3 regions of the Peribacillus sp. P4_B1 genome follow, and region 3 is predicted to be linked to each of the others. Evidence: riboswitches for the same ligand, from Rfam matches in the RefSeq annotation. Region 3 holds a riboswitch; each other region holds the start of a gene.
What was found. A riboswitch is a leader RNA that binds a small molecule or an ion and turns the genes downstream of it on or off. The one in region 3 is predicted to bind S-adenosylmethionine.
Positions count from the first base shown of each region.

Region 1 (7,435 bases), on a different contig from region 3:
ACATTCGTGAAGCAATTGCTGCGGGAATATCCTTTAGGAAGAGGAGAAATTGCTTTTGCAGGCATACCGCTGGAGCAACTGGACCTTGAAGATATTCGTAATTGGATCGGCTATGTCCCACAGGACCATTTTTTATTCTCAAAGTCTGTGAGGGAAAATATCTTATTCGGTAAAATGGATGCAACGGAAGATGAACTGGCTGAAGCTATCCGGCTTGCGGATTTTGAGAAGGACTTAATGATGCTGCCCAACCGCCTTGAGACACTTGTCGGTGAGAAGGGTGTCGCTCTATCTGGAGGGCAAAAGCAGAGGATCTCGATTGCCAGGGCACTGATCAAAAATCCAGAAATCCTAATATTGGATGATTCCTTATCCGCTGTGGATGCGAAAACGGAAACGACCATCATTGAAAATATCCAAAATGAACGGGCAGGGAAAACGACCATCATCACAACCCATCGCTTATCAGCCGTTCAGCACGCGGATAGGATTATCGTGTTGGATGGCGGAGAGATCATCGAAGAGGGGACTCACGAAGATTTACTGCAGGATAATGGCTGGTATAGGGAGCAATACGAGCGGCAGCAGGTTGATGAAGGAACGGGGGTGAAGGCATGAAGGTCGTAAAGAAACTTTTTAATTATGCTGCCCTTTATAAAAAATTGATCATTGGCGCCCTGATCATGCTGGCACTTTCGGTAGCGGCCGATTTAACGGGTCCGTTCGTTGCCAAGAAAATCATTGATTCACATATACTTGGCATCGAATCCTCCTGGTATGAAACGGTTAAAGGAAAAGATGCTGTGGAGTATGAAGAAAAATGGTATAAACGGGCTGATTACTTCACTGAAGGTGAGAAGAAAGGCAGGGAAGTCCACGTTCTGCAGGTTGGCAATCAATTTGTCTTCGTAAATGAAGCTGTACCAATGGATGGACGCAGAACCTTGGAGAACCAATCGTTGATCATCAAGAAAGACGGAAAAGAGCAACGGGTGCAAGCAGTGAAGTTGACCAGTCAGGAAGTGATGCGGTTTTACCAACCGGAAATTCCGCGGATCCTTAAGCTTGTGGCTTTTTACTTTGGCCTTGTCATCATTTCTTCCATTTTTCAATATGGGCAGAGTTTTTATTTGCAGAAAGCGGCCAACCGAATCATTCAGAAGATGCGAAATGATATTTTTAAGCATATTTCCCGTTTACCGATACGTTATTTCGATAATATGCCAGCGGGAAAAGTTGTAGCAAGGGTCACTAATGATACGGAAGCGATCCGGGAATTATATGTAACCGTGCTCGCCAACTTTTTCTCGAGCACAATTAATATCTTCGGCGTTCTCATTGCTTTGTTTATTCTGGATGCACGTGTTGGTACCATTGGTCTTTTACTTATTCCGATCATCGTTATCTGGACGACTGTATACCGTAAATTCGCCTCGAAATATAATCACATCATTAGGGAACGGGTCAGCGATATTAATGGGATGATCAATGAATCCATTTCTGGAATGAGCATCATTCAGGCATTTGGACGTGAAAAGGAAACGAAGCAAACATTTGAAAATTTGAACCGGGAGCATTATTCCTATCAAAATAAAATGCTCCATTTGAATTCGTTGACGGGTGGAAACTTGATTGGTGTCATTAAGGTTTTGGCGCTAATGGCATTCGTCTGGTATTTCGGCGGGATTTCCCTTACAGCGAGTTCAGCCATTTCTTTAGGAATGATGTATGCAATTGTTGATTTGATCAGCCGATTGCTTCATCCGCTTCACGGAATCGTCAATCAGTTCGCCAACCTAGAACAGGCACTTGTTGCAGGGGAGCGGGCATTCAGTTTATTGGATGAGCAGGGATTGGCTGTCAGTGATGAAAACATATCCAGATACAAAGGAAACGTGCAATTTGAAAATGTTTCTTTTGGCTATAAGGATGAAGAATATGTGTTAAGGGACATTTCCTTCTCAGCTAAGCAAGGGGAAACGGTCGCTTTAGTAGGCCATACTGGATCAGGAAAAAGTTCAATAATGAATTTACTGTTCCGTTTTTATGATAGCAGCGAAGGGCAAATCAAAATTGATGGAAGGAATATTTTGGATATCCCCCATCAAACGCTTAGGGAGCATATGGGAATCGTCCTACAGGATCCCTATTTATTTACTGGCACCATCGCTTCCAATATCAGTCTGAATCATAAAGGCATCACAAGGGAAATGGTTGAAAAATCATTAAAAGATGTAGGAGGGGACAAAGTGCTGAAGCATCTTCCTTTAGGGCTGGATGAACCCGTGATTGAAAAAGGAGGAACGTTATCTTCTGGACAGCGGCAGCTCATCTCTTTTGCACGTGCTCTTGCATTCAATCCGGCGATTCTGATATTGGATGAAGCGACTGCAAGCATCGACACTGAAACCGAGGCAATTATCCAGGAGGGAATGGATGTGCTGAAAAAAGGGAGAACGACCTTCATCATTGCACATAGACTTTCCACGATTAAAAATGCCGACCAAATTCTTGTACTGGATAAAGGGCGGATTTCCGAGCAAGGTACACATGAAGAATTAATGGAATTAAAAGGGAAGTATTATCAAATGTATGAACTGCAGGCCGGTCCGCATAACGGGATGGCCGGTTGAAGCACAATTGAATAAGTATGGATAATCAAGATTAAACTATAAGGAGGTGCCGGTTATTGGCACCTTCAAGCAAAATGATTAATAATAGTAATGATTACGTTTAACGTATACCCATATTAACAATGAGGTGATAATAGTGAAACAAGAAATTCATCCCGATTATCGACAAGTAGTATTTATGGATACCAACAGTGGTTATAAATTTTTGACAGGTTCCACGAAAACGTCCAATGAAACGATCGAGTGGGAAGATGGGCAAACGTATCCGTTATTAAAAGTGGAGATCAGTTCAGATACCCACCCTTTTTATACTGGAAAGCAGAAGTTTGCTGAAAAAGGCGGACGGGTGGACCGATTTTTGGATAAATATAATATGAAGAAATGAAAGAGAGGCCATCGAGAAATCGTTGGCCTTTATTTATTAATAGGTTGAAAAAGAATTAAAATGATGCAAACAAGTGGGTGCCCATAATTTATGAGGCACCCATCCTTTAATCATTTTGCAGCAATTGCTTCCCCTTTTGCAATATTTACGAGGGCAGCATCGAAATCCTTGATTAAATCGTCCGGATTTTCAAGTCCGACAGAGAGGCGGAGCAAGCTGTTCGTGATGCCTCGCTTTTCCCTTTCATCAGCAGGCATGGCAGCATGGGACATTTTGGCCGGGTAGGATAAAATCGATTCGACCGCTCCAAGGCTTACGGCAAAGACAGGAAGCTCGACAGTGTTCACGAAAGAGCGGAAGACTTCTTCGCTTTCCAATTCAAATGATAGGACCGCCCCTGCACCAAGCGACTGGCCTTGCTGGATTTCGTGCTGTGGATGATCGGCCAGGCCAGGATAATAAACCTTTTTCACCAAAGGCTGCTCATTTAAGTAGGCGGCAATCTTTTCTGCCCCTTTTTGGGAGTGTTCCATTCTAACGGACAAGGTTTTCAGACCTCTCATTACAAGCCAGGCGTCCTGTACACCAAGAACCGCTCCAAAGGAGTTTTGGAGGGAACCGAGTTTTACTGCCAAATCCGGATCTTTTACTACGGCAAGTCCAGCTATCACATCACTATGGCCGGATAAAAATTTCGTTGCGCTATGAAGGACAACATCAGCGCCCAGATTCAGTGGTTTTTGTAATGCTGGGGTCAAGAATGTATTATCAACAAAGCTTAAGGCACCGGCTTTTTTCGCGATATCACATACTGCTTTAATATCGGTCACTTTAAGTAATGGATTTGAAGGCGTTTCGATGTATATGGCTTTCGTATTTGGCTGAATGGCAGCTTTAATGCTTTCAAGGTCCGTCATGTCAACGAATGTATGCTCAATATTGAAACGCGTCAAAACGTTTGTGACCATCCTGAACGTACCGCCATACACATCTTCGGAAATGACGATATGGTCTCCGGCAGACAACAGCAGGAAAGCTGTTGAAATGGCTGCCATACCTGATGAAAAGGCAAAACCGTGAGTGCCTTCCTCAAGTTCGGCAATGATATCTTCCAGTGCTTCGCGAGTTGGGTTCCCGCTTCTGCTGTAATCATATTTGCCGAATTGATCGATATCGGATTGATGGAAAGTGGATGCGTGCTGAATGGGGACGCTCACACCGCCTGTTGCAGGATCGAATTTATGTTGATTATGAAGTAATTTGGTTTCAAAGCTGAAATCATGAGTGGTCATTGTAGTGCCTCCCTTTTTACATGTGCGAATGCTTGCTGTAAGTCCTGGATCAAATCTTCGCTGTCTTCAATGCCGACGGAGAAGCGCAGCAGGCGATTGCAAACCCCGTTCGCCGTTCTGACTTCAAGCGGTATATCGGCATGTGTTTGTGTAGCAGGATAGGTGATGAAGCTTTCAACCCCTCCAAGGCTTTCTGCAAACGAAATTAATGAGAGTGATTGTAAAAATGGGTTGACCGCCGCTTCATCAATGATCCGGAATGAAATCATGCCGCCTCTACCGGGATACAATACATCTGTAACACAATCATGTTCCGCCAAGTAATCTACAAGTATCTTGGCATTCTTTTCATGACGTTCCATCCGTAATGCCAGGGTTTTCATTCCGCGCATCAGCAGCCAGGAATCAAAGGGGCTCAAGACAGCTCCCATGCCATTATGATGGAAGGCAAGTGCATCACATAATTCAGCGCCGCTAGCAACGATCAGTCCAGCGAGCACATCATTATGACCACCGAGATACTTGGTTGCACTGTGGATCACAATATCTGCTCCAAGCAGGATGGGTTGTTGAATAAGAGGCGTGTAAAAAGTGTTATCAACGATTAACAATAAATTAAATCGTTTGGCCAATGCTGCAACGGCGCTAATGTCCGTTTGCTGCATAAGAGGGTTAGTGGGAGTTTCGATGAAGATGGCTTTCGTGTGAGGAGTGATGGCTTTTTCAATATCCTCCAAACAACAAGTGTTCACATAGTCGCACTTCAATCCCCATTTCTTAAACCCTTGTTCCAACAGACGATATGTACCGCCATAAAGATCTTCGCTGACAATCCATGCATCATCTGATTTAAATAAGGCCAGTATAGTAGAAATGGCTGCCATTCCTGAACTGCAGGCATACCCTTGGTCGCCTTTTTCCAGATCTGCGATGGATCGTTCCAATAGTTGGCGTGTAGGATTACCTGTCCTTGTATAATCAAATCCAGTCGATTGGCCGATTCCTTCATGGCGAAAAGCTGTTGAAAAGTAAACTGGCGGATTGACTGTTCCTGTCGCCGTTTCACTGCGATTTCCTAATTGAGCAAGATATGTTTCAGTTTTGTACATAGTTTTCACTGCTCCTTTTTAGTTAAATAAAATAAAAAAAAGTCTTCTTTAAGAAGAAGACTTTGATTAAATAGGGACGAGTCATTCTTCTTATCTTCCAAGTTCACAAACTTGTGGAATTAGCACCTTTTCATTGGTTTGAAACAAATGAAGGTTGCTGAGGTGTCATCGGGCCATTCCCTCTACCTCTCTCGATAAGAGTTTAGATTATTCAATTTCTTTTGAATTTACTATATATATAAAATGCTGTCAAGAACATTTTGGATGATAATGCTTTGATTTTCATGAAAAGGGCAATTGGAGACTAGCGGTGTCAACACTTTATGTATCTAAAAAGAATATCCAAAATTTGCATGGGTCCAGGGATAAACACGATTTTAAATGGATTTTAAAGAAAAAGGGGGAGGCTTGGCCGGTTATTTTTGCATTAAAAAAATAAAGTTTGTACAATGTATAAAGAGAAAGAATAATATGACATTATTCATTTCATATACATATGGTCTTCGATGAATAGTGCAAACAATAGGAGGAGAACACATGGAATACAGAATCGAACGAGATACGATGGGTGAAGTGAAAGTTCCTGCCGATAAATATTGGGGTGCACAAACGGAGAGAAGCCGTAACAATTTCAAAATCGGTAACGAAAAAATGCCGATTGAATTAGTTCGTGCATTTGCATACGTTAAACAAGCTGCGGCAAAGGTGAACTTTGATCTTGGCGATCTTTCGGAGGTTAAAAAGAATGCCATCGTTAAGATTTGCGACGAAATCCTTGAAGGTACGCTTGATGAACATTTCCCACTTGTAGTTTGGCAAACGGGAAGCGGTACGCAAAGTAATATGAACGTGAATGAAGTGGTCGCTAACAAAGGGAATGAATGGTTAAAAGAAAATGGTGAATCCGAAACCCTTCACCCGAATGATGATGTGAACAAGGCACAAAGCTCCAATGATACTTTCCCGACCGCCATGCATATTGCAGCCTTTATGGAAGTCGCTGAAAAATTGGTTCCTGCCATCAAAGCACTTCGTGATACTTTCGATTCAAAAGAAAAAGAATTTTGGGATGTCGTGAAAATTGGCCGGACACATCTTCAAGATGCAACACCACTGACTTTGGGACAAGAAATTTCCGGTTGGAAAGCGATGCTCGATAAAGATCTCGCGATGATTCAGGAAAGCAGCCAAAAATTATTGAACCTGGCCCTAGGCGGAACGGCTGTAGGAACGGGAATCAATACAAAAAAAGAATTCCCAGGACTTTCGGCCAAACAAATTGCAGCAGATACAGGACATCCCTTTGTCACTTCGGATAATAAGTTCCATGCATTGACAAGCCATAACGAAATCGTCTACGCACACGGTGCGTTGAAAGCATTGGCAGCGGATTTAATGAAAATTGCGAACGATGTCAGATGGCTGGCAAGTGGCCCTAGAAGCGGAATCGGCGAAATTGCCATTCCTGAAAACGAACCAGGCAGCTCCATCATGCCAGGTAAAGTCAATCCTACACAAAGTGAAGCGCTTACCATGATTGCGACACAAATCGTGGGTAACGATGCGACGATTGGCTTTGCAGCAAGCCAAGGTAACTTTGAACTGAATGTATTCAAACCAGTCATCATCTATAACTTCCTGCAAACGGTGAAATTATTGACGGAAGGCATTCACTCTTTCAACATTAATTGTGCAGTTGGCATCACTGCAAATGAAGATAAAATCAAAGAAAATGTAGACCGTTCACTTATGTTGGTAACAGCATTGAACCCGCATATTGGTTATGAAAAAGCAGCCAAGATCGCCAAAACTGCATTCAAGGACAACTCAACGTTAAAAGAAGCGGCGTTGAAATTAGAATTCCTGACGGAAGCTGAATTCAAAGCATGGGTAGATCCTGCTGACATGGTTAATAAATAATTGCATAGGAGTGCCCTCCCGCTGGTTTTAGGGAGGGTGTTCCCATATGTTAAAATAATGGAATCAGCAAATAATGAAATCATAAGTATCGGGGAC
Region 1 is NZ_JBFUHM010000018.1:62,868-70,302, forward strand. It holds gene AC1DVK_RS12650 (ABC transporter ATP-binding protein) at 1-618, shown strand, start outside; gene AC1DVK_RS12655 (ABC transporter ATP-binding protein) at 615-2,633, shown strand; gene AC1DVK_RS12660 (type B 50S ribosomal protein L31) at 2,770-3,018, shown strand; gene metC (cystathionine beta-lyase) at 3,129-4,310, opposite strand; gene AC1DVK_RS12670 (methionine biosynthesis PLP-dependent protein) at 4,307-5,419, opposite strand; SAM riboswitch class I at 5,507-5,620, opposite strand; gene fumC (class II fumarate hydratase) at 5,957-7,339, shown strand.
Region 1: it holds a riboswitch for S-adenosylmethionine, as region 3 does, so the genes downstream of both, AC1DVK_RS12670 (methionine biosynthesis PLP-dependent protein) here and AC1DVK_RS15635 (sugar ABC transporter substrate-binding protein) in region 3, are expected to answer to the same signal.

Region 2 (7,435 bases), on a different contig from region 3:
AGGTGTGGAAAAAAAACAAATCAACGCTCTGGTATTATCCGTCGGCACAAAAAAAATATGATGTGCCGGTTTTTCTTATATATTCACTAATCAATACTCCATTGATTCTTGATTTGTCCCCAGGGAATAGTTTAATAGAATCTTTTGTAAATGAAGGTTTTGATGTATATTTGCTTGATTTCGGAAGCCCGGGTTTTGAAGATGGCGAGATATCGATCGAAGATTATATCGTCGATTATATTCAAAAAGGAGTGCAGCGTGCATTACGTCACTCTGGAGCATCAGAAATTACAGTTATGGGGTTTTGTCTCGGCGGTACGTTAGCAGCGATATATGCTGCCATTGCCGACGAGCCGATCAAGAATTTGATCCTCTCCGTTACACCGGTAGATTTCAGCGCCTCAGAATTTTTTGATCAATGGCAGGAAGCATTAAAAGAAGGGACCGTGGATTTTGACGAGACGATTGATATTTATCAAACGATCCCAGCAAGTGCAGTTAAATATGGAATCCGTTTAATTACATCTCCTATATATATATCACCCTATTTATCTTTATTGAATAAAGCGGATGATGCTGAATACGTTCAAAATTGGCGCCGTTTCAACGCGTGGACCAATGGGCATGTGCCATTATCAGGAGCAGCTGCAAAACAAATAACGAAGGATCTTTTGATGAAAAATCGCTTGGTTAATGGTGGTTTTAAGGTTAGGGGGAAAAAGGCGAAGCTTTCGAAAATTGATGCTAGTGTTTTGGTCACAGCAAATAAGTATGATCGTTTGGTCCCTCAGGAGATGATTTATCCGGTAATGGAGCATCTAACATGTAAGGATAAGACATACAGACTACTGAAAAGTGGACATGCATCCAAACAATATTCAGGTAAACTCCCATATTATTTGAAGGAATGGCTACCGGGGCGTTCTTCACCAATTAAATAAGTTACTGGGGGAAGTGAAATGTACGTATTGAACGACAGTGAAGATATTAAAATCATGCCGGTTTTGGCGTATATAGGCTTTGCATCACTGATATTTTCAAAATTCTTTGCAACATTACCGGATTATTAAAGTGATAAATGAAAGGGCTGGCTCGGCAAATAGAGCTAGCCCTTTATTGTATTATCGATACTATTTTACCCGTTCTTCAAGAGGTGAGAATTTCTTTATCCCCAGGTTCTGCAGTGGTTTTTCCAAAGGACATATGTGCGATGAGTTTCCATTCCCGAGGAATATCCCATGCCTTCTTCACTTCTTCATCGATTAAGGGATTATAATGCTGAAGGCTTGCACAGAACCCCTCGATTTCCAATGAAGTCCATACGCAAATTGTAAAATGCGAGATGATTGGTTCGACCAAATCGGAAAGTTATCGGCATACGTTTTGAATTGTTCTTGAAGCCCATCAATAATGGCCTGGTCTTAAAAGAATAAAACCATACCATAACCATTTTTAAATGACTTCTTTTTTTCTACCGTTTTTCCAAAATCTTTGTCCCCGGCGGTTTTTCGTAATGTTTCTCTCGTGATATCCCAAAATTGGTCATGGCTTTGATCACTTAAAACAATCACTCTTGCACTTTGGGAGTCGAAAGCGGAAGGGGAATATTGAACGGCATGATCGATAACTTCTTTAATCCTTTATCAGATACAACACTTACCTTGCTAAGGGAATAATAAGAGCGCCTATCTTCAATTGCGCATAAAAAATCTGTAGCCATATTACACCTCCATTAATTATACCGTTTGACCTGGTTTTAATATTTTATTATAAGTGAATGCGGGTGAAATATTTAAATGAAAGAAAGGTTGACAAATAAATCACTATCATTTATCTTTAAATCAAGATATTTTTATTAAAAGTAATTTACCTCTAGTTGAATATCTCGAATTCGAGATATTATTTTCGGATAATTCATCTCCGTAAGGGGAGATTTATAAAGATTGGAGTGGTACAGATGGAATTAAAAGGATTACATCATGTTTCAGCGATTACAGCTAAAGCGGGAAACAACTTTGAATTCTATACGAGAGTGTTAGGGATGCGATTAATCAAAAAAACGGTGAATCAAGATGATGTTCGTGTGTATCACTTATTTTATGGAGATCAAATTGGGTCACCGGGTACAGAACTGACGTTTTTTGAAATTCCCAATGCTGCCCGCACTCACGAAGGAAACAATAGCATTTCAGAAATTTCTTTAAGGGTTAGGGATGATAGAGCACTTGAATATTGGAAAAAACGGTTTGTAGAATGCAATGTTGAGCATGATGAAATATCGACCCGTTTTAAAAGAAAGGTGCTTTCTTTTAAAGATCCTGAGGGGCAAAGGCTTCTTCTGGTTTCCGATCAGGGTAGTAACGGAATTCAAGCAGGTGTACCATGGGATGGAAGCCCGGTACCGCAAGAGTTTTCCATCATTGGATTAGGACCAGTAAAACTCACTGTACCCAATATTGACCAGACACAAAGCGTACTAACGGAGGTGTTGGGATTCCGGAAATCAGGAACATACCCATCTTCTTTAAGGGGGCAAAATCCGATTGTCGTTTACGAGACAGGTGAGGGTGGAACAGGAGCGGAAATCCATATCGAAGAGAGGAAGGACATCCCTCGAGAACGATTGGGGAGGGGCGGAGTGCACCATGTTGCCTTTCGGGTGGATAATGAAGGGGAACTGAGAAAATGGATGGAAAAAATTAGTGAATCGAATTTTGTGAACTCGGGTTATGTAGACCGCTTTTATTTTCGTTCCCTCTATTTCAGGGAGCCGAATGGCATCTTATTTGAACTAGCGACAGATGGGCCTGGTTTTACTGTGGATGAAGCAGAGCAGCACCTAGGTGAAAACCTTGCCTTACCACCTTTTTTAGAATCGAAAAGACAGGATATTGAATCGAATTTAAAACCGCTGAATACAAAATCAACAAATTAATCACCGGGAAAGGAAGTAATCAGCATGCAAAAGAAAACCGCGGGAATACATCATATAACAGCAATTGTAGGCAATCCTCAAGAGAATGTGGATTTTTATGCTGGGGTATTGGGAATGCGCATGGTCAAGAAAACCGTCAATTTTGATGACCCAGGAACCTATCATTTATATTTTGGGGATGAATCAGGTTCACCAGGGACCATCATCACTTTCTTTCCTTGGCCTGCGGCATACCAAGGGAAAATTGGCTCTGGACAAGTGGGGATTACAACATATGCGGTTCCGGAAGGTTCAATGGATTTCTGGGAAATGCGGTTGAACAGGTTTAATATAGTATTCGAGAAAGTTTCACGTTTTGGAGAGGAATATCTAGAATTTCAAGATCCCCATGGTTTGCAACTTGAACTGGTTGAGCGTAAAGAAGGGAAAAATAGCGAGTGGTCATTCGGTGGTGTACCAGCTTCCAAGGCGGTCAAGGGATTCGGCGGTGCCGTATTATTGACGTCAAAACCGATCAAAACGATGGAACTATTAGAGAAAGTGATGGGCCTGCAAAAAATGGGGGAAGAGGGCGATTACATCCGCTTCAAATCCACATCGGACATCGGAAATTTGATAGATGTTAAAAAAACGGTTTTGCCAAATGGGAACATCGGAGTGGGAACTGTCCATCATCTTGCATGGCGTGCAATCGATAATGAAGATCATAAAGAATGGAGGGAGCATATCGCCAACCATGGCTATGGTGTGACACCCTTTACAGACCGTCAATACTTCGATGCCATTTATTTCAAGGAAGATGGAGGTATACTTTTTGAAGTTGCCACAGATCCACCTGGCTTCGCTCATGATGAAACGAAGGAAACGATGGGTAGTAAATTAATGCTCCCGCCATGGCTGGAAGAAAAAAGGGGAATCATGGAGAAAACGTTACTGCCGGCAGTGCCGAGAGTACTTGAGGAGGATAAATGATGAAGCATATTTTTCAAAAAGGAAGTAATCCAGAAGCGCCATTGCTTTTGCTTTTACATGGCACTGGAGGAACGGAAACAGATCTCTTGCCATTAGCGGAAATGGTTTCACCGGGATCATCCGTATTGAGCGTACGGGGAAATGTACTTGAAAACGGAATGCCCCGTTTTTTCCGCCGGTTATCCGAAGGGGTTTTTGATGAAGAAGATTTGATCTTTCGTACGAAGGAGCTTTATGACTTCTTGGAATCAGCGTCCAAAAAATATGACTTCGACCGTGAAAGAGTGGTAGCATTAGGTTATTCCAATGGTGCAAATATAGCGGCAAGTTTGCTGTTCCATTTCGAAGGGGCATTACAAGGGGCGATTCTTCATCATCCCATGGTGCCTAGACGAGGGATTGCTTTGCCGTCCCTTTCGGATATACCTGTATTTATTGCTGCAGGTAAAAACGATCCGATTTGCCCGGCAGCAGAAACTGATGAACTTAATCAACTTTTACTGCAAGCTGGTGCTACAGTTGATGTTCAATGGGAAAATTACGGTCATCAGTTAACACGTTCAGAGGTTGAGGCAGCGGGTTCATGGTTTCAAAAGAACTTTTTATAAGAATGAGAGGGAATGAAGATGATTTCTGTTAATCCTGAAAGTCTTACTGAACGGGATAATTATAAGTTTTTGACTGGAAGCATTATACCGAGACCTATAGCCTTGGTTACGACACAATCCGAAACCGGTACAATCAATATAGCGCCGTTCAGCTTTTTTAACATAGTCAGTTCAAATCCTCCAATGATTTCCATTTCTGTTCAACGGAAAGAAGGAGCTTCAAAGGACACGGCTCGAAATGCAATTCAAACAGGTGAATTCGTTGTTCATATCACTGATGAGAATAATGTAGCTGATGCAAATCGAACGGCGAAGGAACTCCCATCTGACGAAAGTGAATTGGGTCTTACTAATTTCACGCCGGCTGTCAGTGATAAGGTATCCGTACCAGGATTGCAAGAAGCAAAGGTACGCTTTGAGTGCATATTAGAGCATGCGATACCATTGGCAGGTTCCCAGAATAAACCCGGTTGTGATTTATTGATAGGGAAAATAGTCTGCTATCATATAGAGCAAGATATTTACCATAATGGCCGAATTGATCAGAATGGGCTAAAACCTGTCGCAAGATTAGCGGGTCATACCTATACAAAACTAGGAGAATTATTTGAATTGGAACGTCCTTAAGAATTGTGGCGACACCTTTAAAAAGATGTCGACTTTTTTTTTTCTATCTTCCGTTATCTCCAAGTCTTGAGCGACTTGCCCGCAAAAAAGCAAGTCTTTACAATCCAAAACAAATACTTGACAATTTTTTCATAGATTGATAAAGTAATAAAAAAATAAATTTCTTATCCAGAGAGGTGGAGGGACTGGCCCTATGAAACCTCAGCAACAGGTCTGCTACGACACTGTGCTAATTCCAGGGGGTGAAACCCTGATAGATGAGACCCTACGTTTTTATTTGTCAGTAACGCACTCTTATTAGAGTGCGTTTTCGTTTTTTCTGGATGCAGGATGAAGGGGAGTATCAATGGAGAACAAAAGGAAGCATGAATTTCAACGGGAAATGAAAGCACGGCATTTAATCATGCTATCGCTTGGGGGGGTGATTGGAACTGGTTTATTCTTAAGTACGGGTTATACGATTCAACAGGCTGGCCCGTTTGGCACTATCCTTTCGTATCTGATAGGGGCACTAGTGGTTTATCTGGTCATGCTATGTTTAGGTGAACTGGCAGTACATATGCCCGAGACAGGTGCGTTTCATAGCTATGCAGCCAAATACATTGGACCTGGGACAGGGTATACAGTAGCCTGGTTGTATTGGCTAACCTGGACTGTTGCACTAGGTTCGGAATTCACGGCCGCTGGATTGTTGATGCAGAGATGGTATCCATCAATCAATGTCTGGATTTGGAGTGCTCTATTTGCCATTTTGGTTTTTGTATTAAATGCGCTGACTGTCAAGTTTTTCGCTGAATCTGAATTTTGGTTTGCGTCAATAAAGGTAATTGCGATCGTGATATTTATTATTTTGGGAGTTGCTGCAATGGTAGGTTTTATACCGATGACTAACTCTCAATCAGCACCGCTATTTTCCAATTTTATAAGTGCAGGGTTATTTCCTAATGGTGCTTTTGCCATTATCATGACGATGCTTGCAGTGAATTTTGCATTTTCTGGAACTGAATTAATCGGAATTGCAGCTGGAGAAACTGTGAATCCAGAAAAAACGATACCAAAGGCAATTCGTCTGACATTGTGGAGATTGATTATCTTTTTTGTAGGAACCATCGTTGTATTATCCGCATTATTGCCTATTTCGGATGCAGGCGTATTAGAAAGCCCCTTTGTGGCCGTTCTTGAACGAATTGGAGTGCCTTATGCAGCGGATATTATGAACTTTGTTATTTTAACTGCCATTTTGTCTGCTGCAAACTCAGGTCTATATGCCTCTTCCAGAATGCTTTGGTCACTTGCAGATAAGAAAACCATATCACCAATATTCGCAATATTAACAAAACGAGGTGTTCCGATATATGCAGTCATTTTCAGTATGTTGGGCGGTGGTTTAGCCCTGTTCTCTAGTGTTATTGCACCGGATACTGTATATATAGTGCTTGTGTCCATTTCGGGTCTGGCCGTGGTTGTAGTTTGGATGAGTATTAGCGCTTCACAGTTCCTATTTCGGAGACGATTTATAAAAGAAGGAAATTCAGTAAATGACTTGGCTTATCGTACACCATTATATCCGCTTGTACCAATCATTTCTTTCATGCTTTGTCTTGCTTCTTGTATAGGAATTGCATTTGATCCTACACAACGGATTGCGCTTTATTGCGGTATTCCATTTATTTTGTTTTGCTATGGAAGTTATTATGTAACACAAACTTCAAAGAAAAGAGGCGTAGATCTTGAAGAATAAAATTAACCCAATTGACGCTATTTTACGAGAACATTCAGTCATGATTCTGGACGGAGCTTTAGCTACAGAGCTTGAGCGGTATGGTTGTGATTTGGACGATCCGCTGTGGTCTGCCCGTGTATTACTTGAAAATCCAGAGGTGATTTATCGGGTTCACACTGACTATTTCCGTGCAGGAGCGGACTGTGCGATAACTGCAAGCTACCAAGCTACTGTTGAAGGTTTCTCCCTGCGTGGAATACAAGAAAAAGAGGCCCTGAAGTTAATTCAGAAAACGGTGTTTCTCGCAAGAAGAGCGAGAGATGATTTTTGGAAGGAAGAGACGCAAACGAATAGACCTAAGCCATTGGTTTCTGCATCAGTAGGACCCTATGGGGCTTACCTCGCTGATGGTTCAGAATATGTAGGAAACTATGGTGTTTCAGATGAAACTTTAGCAGAATTTCATCGAATAAGAATATCAGCTTTGATTGAAGCAGGTGCTGACCTTTTAGCATTTGAAACGATTCCATCCCTGCAAGAAGCAAAAGTATTGAATTCATTATTGAAAGA
Region 2 is NZ_JBFUHM010000042.1:26,412-33,846, reverse strand. It holds gene AC1DVK_RS20220 (alpha/beta fold hydrolase) at 1-941, shown strand, start outside; partial or broken gene AC1DVK_RS20215 (nitroreductase family protein) at 1,131-1,720, opposite strand; gene AC1DVK_RS20210 (ring-cleaving dioxygenase) at 1,958-2,935, shown strand; gene AC1DVK_RS20205 (ring-cleaving dioxygenase) at 2,960-3,907, shown strand; gene AC1DVK_RS20200 (alpha/beta hydrolase) at 3,907-4,515, shown strand; gene AC1DVK_RS20195 (flavin reductase family protein) at 4,534-5,142, shown strand; SAM riboswitch class I at 5,304-5,406, shown strand; gene mmuP (S-methylmethionine permease) at 5,489-6,883, shown strand; gene mmuM (homocysteine S-methyltransferase) at 6,873-7,435, shown strand, end outside.
Region 2: it holds a riboswitch for S-adenosylmethionine, as region 3 does, so the genes downstream of both, mmuP (S-methylmethionine permease) here and AC1DVK_RS15635 (sugar ABC transporter substrate-binding protein) in region 3, are expected to answer to the same signal.

Region 3 (7,435 bases):
TTGGCTCCATCTTGTTTCGCCTCCTCAATCCAATTGAGGGTTCTTTCAACATCATTTGGGGAGATCAATGCGGAAACATCCGTTTCTGGATCAAGCGGATCACCTAAGTTTAATAGTTTCGTTGCTTCTATAAACTTTTCAACAAAACGATCATAGACTTCTTCATGAACATAAACCCTTTGCAAAGAAATACATACTTGTCCCTGGTTTGAAAATGCCCCAGTCACACAACGAGAAATAATCTTATCGATATCCACACCACTGTCAATGATGACAGCTGCATTGGATCCCAGCTCCAGCGTCACTCATTTCAATCCAGCTTTGTTGCGAATGCCAATCCCAACTCCTGGGCTACCGGTAAAAGTAATCATGCTTACTCTAGAATCTGTGACCAACTTGTCTCCAACAACTCTTCCTCCACCCGTGACCACATTTAATGCTCCTGTAGGCAATCCTGCTTCCTGTAATAGTTCTCCAAGGAATAAAGAGGATAGAGGCGTTTGGCTTGCTGGCTTTAATACAATTGTATTTCCTGCTGCGATGGCAGGAAATACTTTATGGGCGACTAGATTCATGGGGAAATTGAAAGGTGTTATCGGTTCACGTACAGTGTAACAAGTCGATTTTCGCCACCTTGGGCGGCATCCAGCGTCTTGCATCACTGCTCTTGCAAAAAAAAGCCATACTCCTAGTTGATGCAGTTCTTACTTATTTATGACGACAGATTTGTTCTTGTCTTTCGAGGTTTTGTTCGACTGCATATGTATTGCCCCATTCACACATTGTATTTAATACAGGTACAAAGGATTGACCTAACTCAGTTAAACTGTATTCTACTTTTGGTGGTACTTCTTTATATACTTCTCTTCGGACAAGCCCATCTCTTTCCAACTGCTTTAATTGGTCGGTTAAGACTTTCTGGGTAATGGCCGGTATTAGGATATAAAACTCTTTCGTCCTCATTGGTTTTTGACTCAGAAAAAAGAGGATTAAACATTTCCACTTTCCTCCTACAGTATTCATGAAAATATTTATTCCAGTATTTAGACTCTTCATTACTCATTCCTCCTGAATAGGCACATAAAGGTGGCTATGCCACTTTATTGTGCCTTATTTTCTACTGCATCATGGTCCATTATAATCGAATTATGAAGCAAATATTACATTGGAAGTGAACACGATGAGTGTAAGAGAGATTATAGAAAAAAGACGTTCCGTAAGGCAGTATGATCCCCATTATAAAATTAGTCCAGAAACGTTGTCGACATTTATTGAAGGAGCAAGTAAATCGCCTAACGGAAACAATATTCAAGCAACACGATACCTGGTTATAGATGAACCATATTTAAAGAATTTGTTACTGCCCATTGCTTTTAATCAGCAACAGGTAATTGAAGCATCAGTACTGATTGTTATACTAGGTGATTATCAAGCATTTGAAAAAGAAAATATCATAATGATACATGAGGATGAGTTTCAAAAAGGTTATTTTGACGCATCAGTAAGAGATTATCTAACAAACGCGGCAATCAATTATTATCTAAATAAATCAAAAGAAGATTTAAAGGTTGAATTAATAAGAGACGCAAGCCTGGCGTCAATGTCGTTAGTTTTATTAGCGAACGAGGCAGGTCTTGAAACCATTACAATGTCCGGGTATGATTCCGAACAATTAAAGTCAGCCTTGAAAATTTCTGATAGGTATTTAGATGTTATGCTTATTGCCATGGGGAAAGGAATTAAAGAAGGTCACAAAACAGTAAGACACGATGTTAACAAAGTCATTTATAAAAACAAAATATAGTGAGTGTAATTACTTTCTTTAAATTTGGATATTGGAAATTAGTTTGGAAAGAGGGGGAAAAAGAACCCTCTTCCCCTATCTTCTTATTCTTTCGTTAAAACTCACCACGAGTTACCAGTCTCTTATATCATCCACATGCAGACTTATCATATAGTCATATTAACGTAACAGATTCATTTTAATGTTTTTGTTTATAATAAGTTACCGCGAGCGCAAGGGCCAGCACTGTTCCTTTGACGATATCCATAGCATAATACGGAACGGACATCATGATCAAACCATTTTGAAGGATTCCGATCAGGACTGCACCGACAAAGGTTCCAAAGGCATTCGATTTTCCCGCTCCTAAAACGGAGGAACCAATGAAGGCTGCTGCAACGGCATCCATTAAATAGGGGGACCCTGAATTGATTTCCGATGTCATGACCCTTGAAGCTAGGACAATCCCCCCGATTGCAGCTAATAGAGCTGAAAGCAGATAGGCAAGGATTTTGTATTTATTAACCGATATCCCGGAAAGTCTCGCCGCTTCCTTATTTCCCCCAATCATGTACATATAACGACCGTGCTTCGTATAAGTCAAAAAGATATGGGTCGCAATCACAATGACTGCCATGATCAGGATTATCCATGGTACCTGACCAACCTTTGCGAAAAGCTGGCTGATTTGCCCTGTTGCGAATGTCCCATCGGGCATGACCATATTTTGCGAAACCGTGGCCCCTTTTGTATAGGTAAGGGCAATTCCCTGGATAATGAACATCGTAGCCAATGTCATCAGCATGTCGGGAATTCTCAATTTAACGATCATGAATGAATTCAATGCCCCTACGACAAGTGAGGCACCGATTGCAGCTAATATGGCAATCAATGTATCCTGTGAAAACCAGACAAACATTGAGATGACGATGGCATTGGCCAATGATGCGACGGAGCCGACGGAAAGGTCGAACCCATTCACTGTCAAGGATATCGTTATGCCGATCGCAATGATGGTCACGATTGAGATGGAACGCAGGATGTTGATCAGATTAGTAGTTTGAATGAAAGATGGATTGGACACGGCAAAAATTCCAATTAGAATGACAATCGTTAATATTGTGCCGTATTTATAGAAAAATTCGAACAGGTCCACCTTTTTCTTCGCTTTCGCTGTCTGTGTAACAGAAATGGGTGTACTCATCCTAATTTCCTCCTGTTGAATAGAATAGTAGTTCTTCTTCATTCGTTTTGCTTGTTTCTAGTTCGATGACAGTGCTCCCGTCATATAACACGTATGTCCGGTTAGTAATGCCAATGATTTCGGAGAGCTCTGATGATGCATAAATGATCGCTTTCCCATCCCTCGCAAGCTTTGCAATCATTTCGAATATATCCTTCTTGGCTCCAACATCGACACCTTTCGTTGGTTCATCGAATATGTATACATCCGCATCGGCTATAAGCCATTTTCCAATGGCAACCTTTTGCTGGTTACCACCTGAAAGGTTTTCGACTTTCACCTCCCCTGAAGGAGTTTTAATGCCGAGACTTGCGATCATTTCCTTCGCTTTTTCCATTTCCGCCTTACGATCCACAAAACTGAATGTCTTGCAGAATTTGCCGATACTGGCTGCAGTCAAGTTCGCCGATACTGATTCCTGAACAAGGATCCCTTCTTTCCTGCGTTCCTCAGGTATAAGTGCCAGACCGCTTTTTACTGCTTGGTGCGGTGATTTCAAAGAAAGCTTTCGGCCATTTAGGATGATTTCACCTGCTGTAATCGAAGTATGACCGAAAAGGCTTTTACACAACTCCGTTTTCCCAGACCCGACCAACCCTGCCAAGCCGATTATCTCCCCTGCTTTAATATGCAGACTGACATTTTTAACTTTCTCTGTATCTGACAATCCCTTCACTTCCAGAATAACGTCGCCAATCGAAGAATTCACTTCAGGGAACTGTTCATCCATGGTTTTCCCTAGCATATTCTCTATCACTTCGTTACGGGTGATGTCTTCCATCTTTCGACAAGTGACAAGCTCCCCATTCCTCATGATCGTAATTTCCTCACAGATTTCAAAAATCTCAGGCAGACGATGTGAAATGAAAATGACTCCAACACCTTTTTGCTTTAATTCATTTACAATTCGAAAAAGTTCTGTCGTTTCTATATGACTTAACGGAGCAGTTGGTTCGTCGAGAATCAGGAATTTGCATTCTGTCGAAACGGCTCTTGCTATCAGGACCATCTGTTTTTCAGCCAAGGTAAGGTCTCTTACCAGCTTTTTCGAAGGGACACGAATTTTCATATCTTCAAGAATTAAAGAGGCTTGGTTGTGCAGCTCTTTCCATTGAACTATCTGTTTTTTTCCCATGTTTTGGACCATATCATTCAACATTATATTTTCCCCAACGGTTAAATAAGGGATGAGGGCCGTATCTACTTCCTGATAAACTATTTGAATACCCTGTTCCTGCGCCGCTTTGGGCGAGCGGATATTCTGCTTTATCCCATCAATAAAAATGTCACCTGAATAATGAACATGGGCTCCCGATAAAACCTTCATTAACGTCGATTTCCCTGCTCCGTTTGCACCGACCAATGCGTGGGTTGCCCCTGATTGTATAGAAAAGTCAACTTCACTAAGCGCCTTCACTCCTGGAAATTCAATCGAGATTTTCTTCATTTCTAGTTGCGTGCCCATGTCCATTCCCCCTTATTGAACAGACACTCCCTTCACTTGCAAGAGAGTGTCCCCTTTTACTTTTTATAATGAGCTTTCAAAACTTTCATCCAATCTTCTTCAAATTCCGTTGATACACCCCATCCTTCGACAATACCAGACAGATTTGCCATGTTAACGGCTTCTTTTGAGGCTTGGATTTGCTTTTGTGAAATAAGTGAAGCCTCTAAGTCATAGGTTTGCGGTGTTTTTTCGCCCGCTAATTTTTTTGCCAATATCCTCATATTCACTGCACCAATCAACTTGGGATCGACGGCTGCCGTGTAGGACCATGAGCTAGCGGCCGATTGGATTTCCTGAAGATCTGCATTCGATACATCAATTCCGTATATCTTCACTTCATCGCGGCCCGCTTCTTTAATCGCCCGGGCGGCACCGATAGCGAAGGCATCCCATGTTGCGAAAATGGCATCCAATTTACCTTTTGGGTATTTATTCAGCATTGCGGCTACTGCATTTTGTGTTTGAACCGAAGTATCTGCAGATGCCACTCCGAATCTTTCGACTTCCCTAATTCCAGGGTTTTCTTTTAATTTTTCCTGATAAACTGAATTTCTTCTCACCATTGGAGGAAAACCATCCACCCAAAGGTAAGCAATCGCCGCTTCACCTTTCTGTTCTTTTATCAGTTTATCGAAAGCCAGTGTTGCCAGCGCTTCATCATCCTGTGAAGTTAATGTCACACCTTCTATTTTAGATAAATCGCTATTTGAATCGAATGTGACAACGCTTTTACCTGCATCAACCAACTTTTGAACGTCATTCACTGTTGCTGCATCATCACCATGGGAGATGATATAGCCGTCATAATCTTCCTGCAAAGCCTGCGCGATCGCATCATGGAATTTAGCCGTATCCCCATTGGCTGTATACGTATCCACTTGAAAGCCCATTGCTTCTCCTTCTTCCTTCGCTCCAGCAAGGTATTGGGCCGTATGATCATCACCGCCAATTTTACGGATCACTTTGATTTTGGCCCCTTCCCCATCAGCAAATCTTTCCGGTACATTTTCAAATGATACTTTTTCTTCTTTCTTCGATTCTGTGGAACTCTGTCCTGTAGAACAACCCGTTAAAAGCAACGCCGAAGCGATGGCTGAAACGAATATCCCTTTAATAGATCTTCCCATCTTGTTTCCCTCCACATTCTCCTATTATTCTTATCAGTTAAGTTGGTGTAAATCATAAAATAAAAACCTCTCTAGTAATAGAGAGGTTTAATCAGCTGTATTGCAGACTTATCCCTCTCTTATCTGTCAAAACATTTCTGTTTTGCAGGATTTAGCACCAATTCCTAATGGAACGGTTGCTGGGCATCTTAGGGCCAGTCCCTCCGCCACTCTTGATAAGAGAATATATCGTGTTACGTTTTTCGTAATTATCACTTTATAGGGATATAGTCGTAAAGTCAATAGTTTTTCGAATATTTGAAATGTTTCCTGCTACTTTTTATTTTCTTTGAAGCTGGGCTAGACGCTTTTTCTCAATTTTTTCAAGTCTCTCCAACTGACGTAGTTTCACTTCGAACACAGTGATCGGATCACGGTAAACTTCCGGATTTTCTTTCATATGCTCCAATGCAGCCTGGTAGTCTTTAATTTCAGTCTGCGTTTGCTCTATTGTTTTTTGAAGTAAGGCAAATGAGCTGCGATAGAAAAGTGAGATGTCCCGATCTAAAGATTTTTCAAACAATCCAAATTGGGTAAGGAAGCGTTCAGTGATCATTTCCGCAACATCCTGGTAATCTTCACTTTCCAAGTATTTCTTATAACGATTGTACATATTGGCTTTATTTTGCGGTATTGCCCCAAACAGCTTTCCTGCTCCTTTAAGCAGCAATTGTGATGGAGTCCTTCGCAAAAGGATATTAACGTCATCGATGCGGATACTGCTTGTCATCCGGTCGGCATCACGGCGCCAGTCATCCAATACCCTGAAGTCACCTGCCAGCATAATCCGTTCTTCTTTGTATAATTCATTGAATCCGGCACTCATCTCATCCATAAACTGTTGGCTTTGTGAGAACTCCATTTGGGAACTAGCAATCCAATCTTGAAGAGAACGGTAATATTGAGGCATGATCTTGTCAGAAATGAAGGCTTGAATCCGCTCATTCATTTCATGGTTCAACTGTATATGGACCTGACTGAAATCACTGCTTTCCGTTAACGATTTAGAGCAATCCCTCAGTAATTCAGGAATTTTAGAAGAAAGCTGACTTTTCACTTCATCCTTAAGCACACGGTACGACCTTATGATATTTTCACTTTTTTCTTTTTCTAAATCAGCCAGTTGATTGACCGCACCATTCAATTTGACTTCCATCTGTTCATTCCAAGAGATGGAATGCTCGCATTTCCGTTCATTGGCTGTCCGTTTTTCTAACAGATAAGATAAAGTTTTACGAATGAAAGCAAGGATTTTTTCAGACCTTCTTTCTTTCCAATTATCATCTTGATAATTCGATTGAAGGAATGCAGAAAGGTCATTCAACTGCTGCTTGCTGTCATAAAGTTTAGAGAAAGCGAACACTTTCGCATTCGGGAAATATGCATTCACTTTATCCCATGTTTCGTCTTCCATCCGGACCGCGACTTGATCACTGTATATCGTATCCATTTTATTTAATAAGAAATGAATCGGCAGTTTCGGAGCCATCATTTGAATTTCCAATAACAGGTCCCGTTCACTACCGGTGAAAGGCGCCCGGGCATCAAGAACGAACATCAGGCCATCACTGCCATGTAAATAGCCTTGGAAATCCGATTCCACGCTTTTTTCCCCATTGAACCCCGGTGTATCCAATAATCGCAGACGATTATTTCTAAGATAGTCACTAATAAGCGTCACATCGACAATAGTCCCGCGCTGGCGGCGTGTTTCATCCAATTCAGTTAGCTCCATG
Region 3 is NZ_JBFUHM010000026.1:4,739-12,173, forward strand. It holds partial or broken gene AC1DVK_RS15610 (aldehyde dehydrogenase family protein) at 1-649, opposite strand, end outside; gene AC1DVK_RS15615 (winged helix-turn-helix transcriptional regulator) at 709-1,056, opposite strand; gene AC1DVK_RS15620 (nitroreductase family protein) at 1,181-1,804, shown strand; gene AC1DVK_RS15625 (ABC transporter permease) at 1,983-2,987, opposite strand; gene AC1DVK_RS15630 (sugar ABC transporter ATP-binding protein) at 2,989-4,491, opposite strand; gene AC1DVK_RS15635 (sugar ABC transporter substrate-binding protein) at 4,548-5,660, opposite strand; SAM riboswitch class I at 5,777-5,882, opposite strand; gene AC1DVK_RS15640 (GTPase domain-containing protein) at 5,980-7,435, opposite strand, start outside.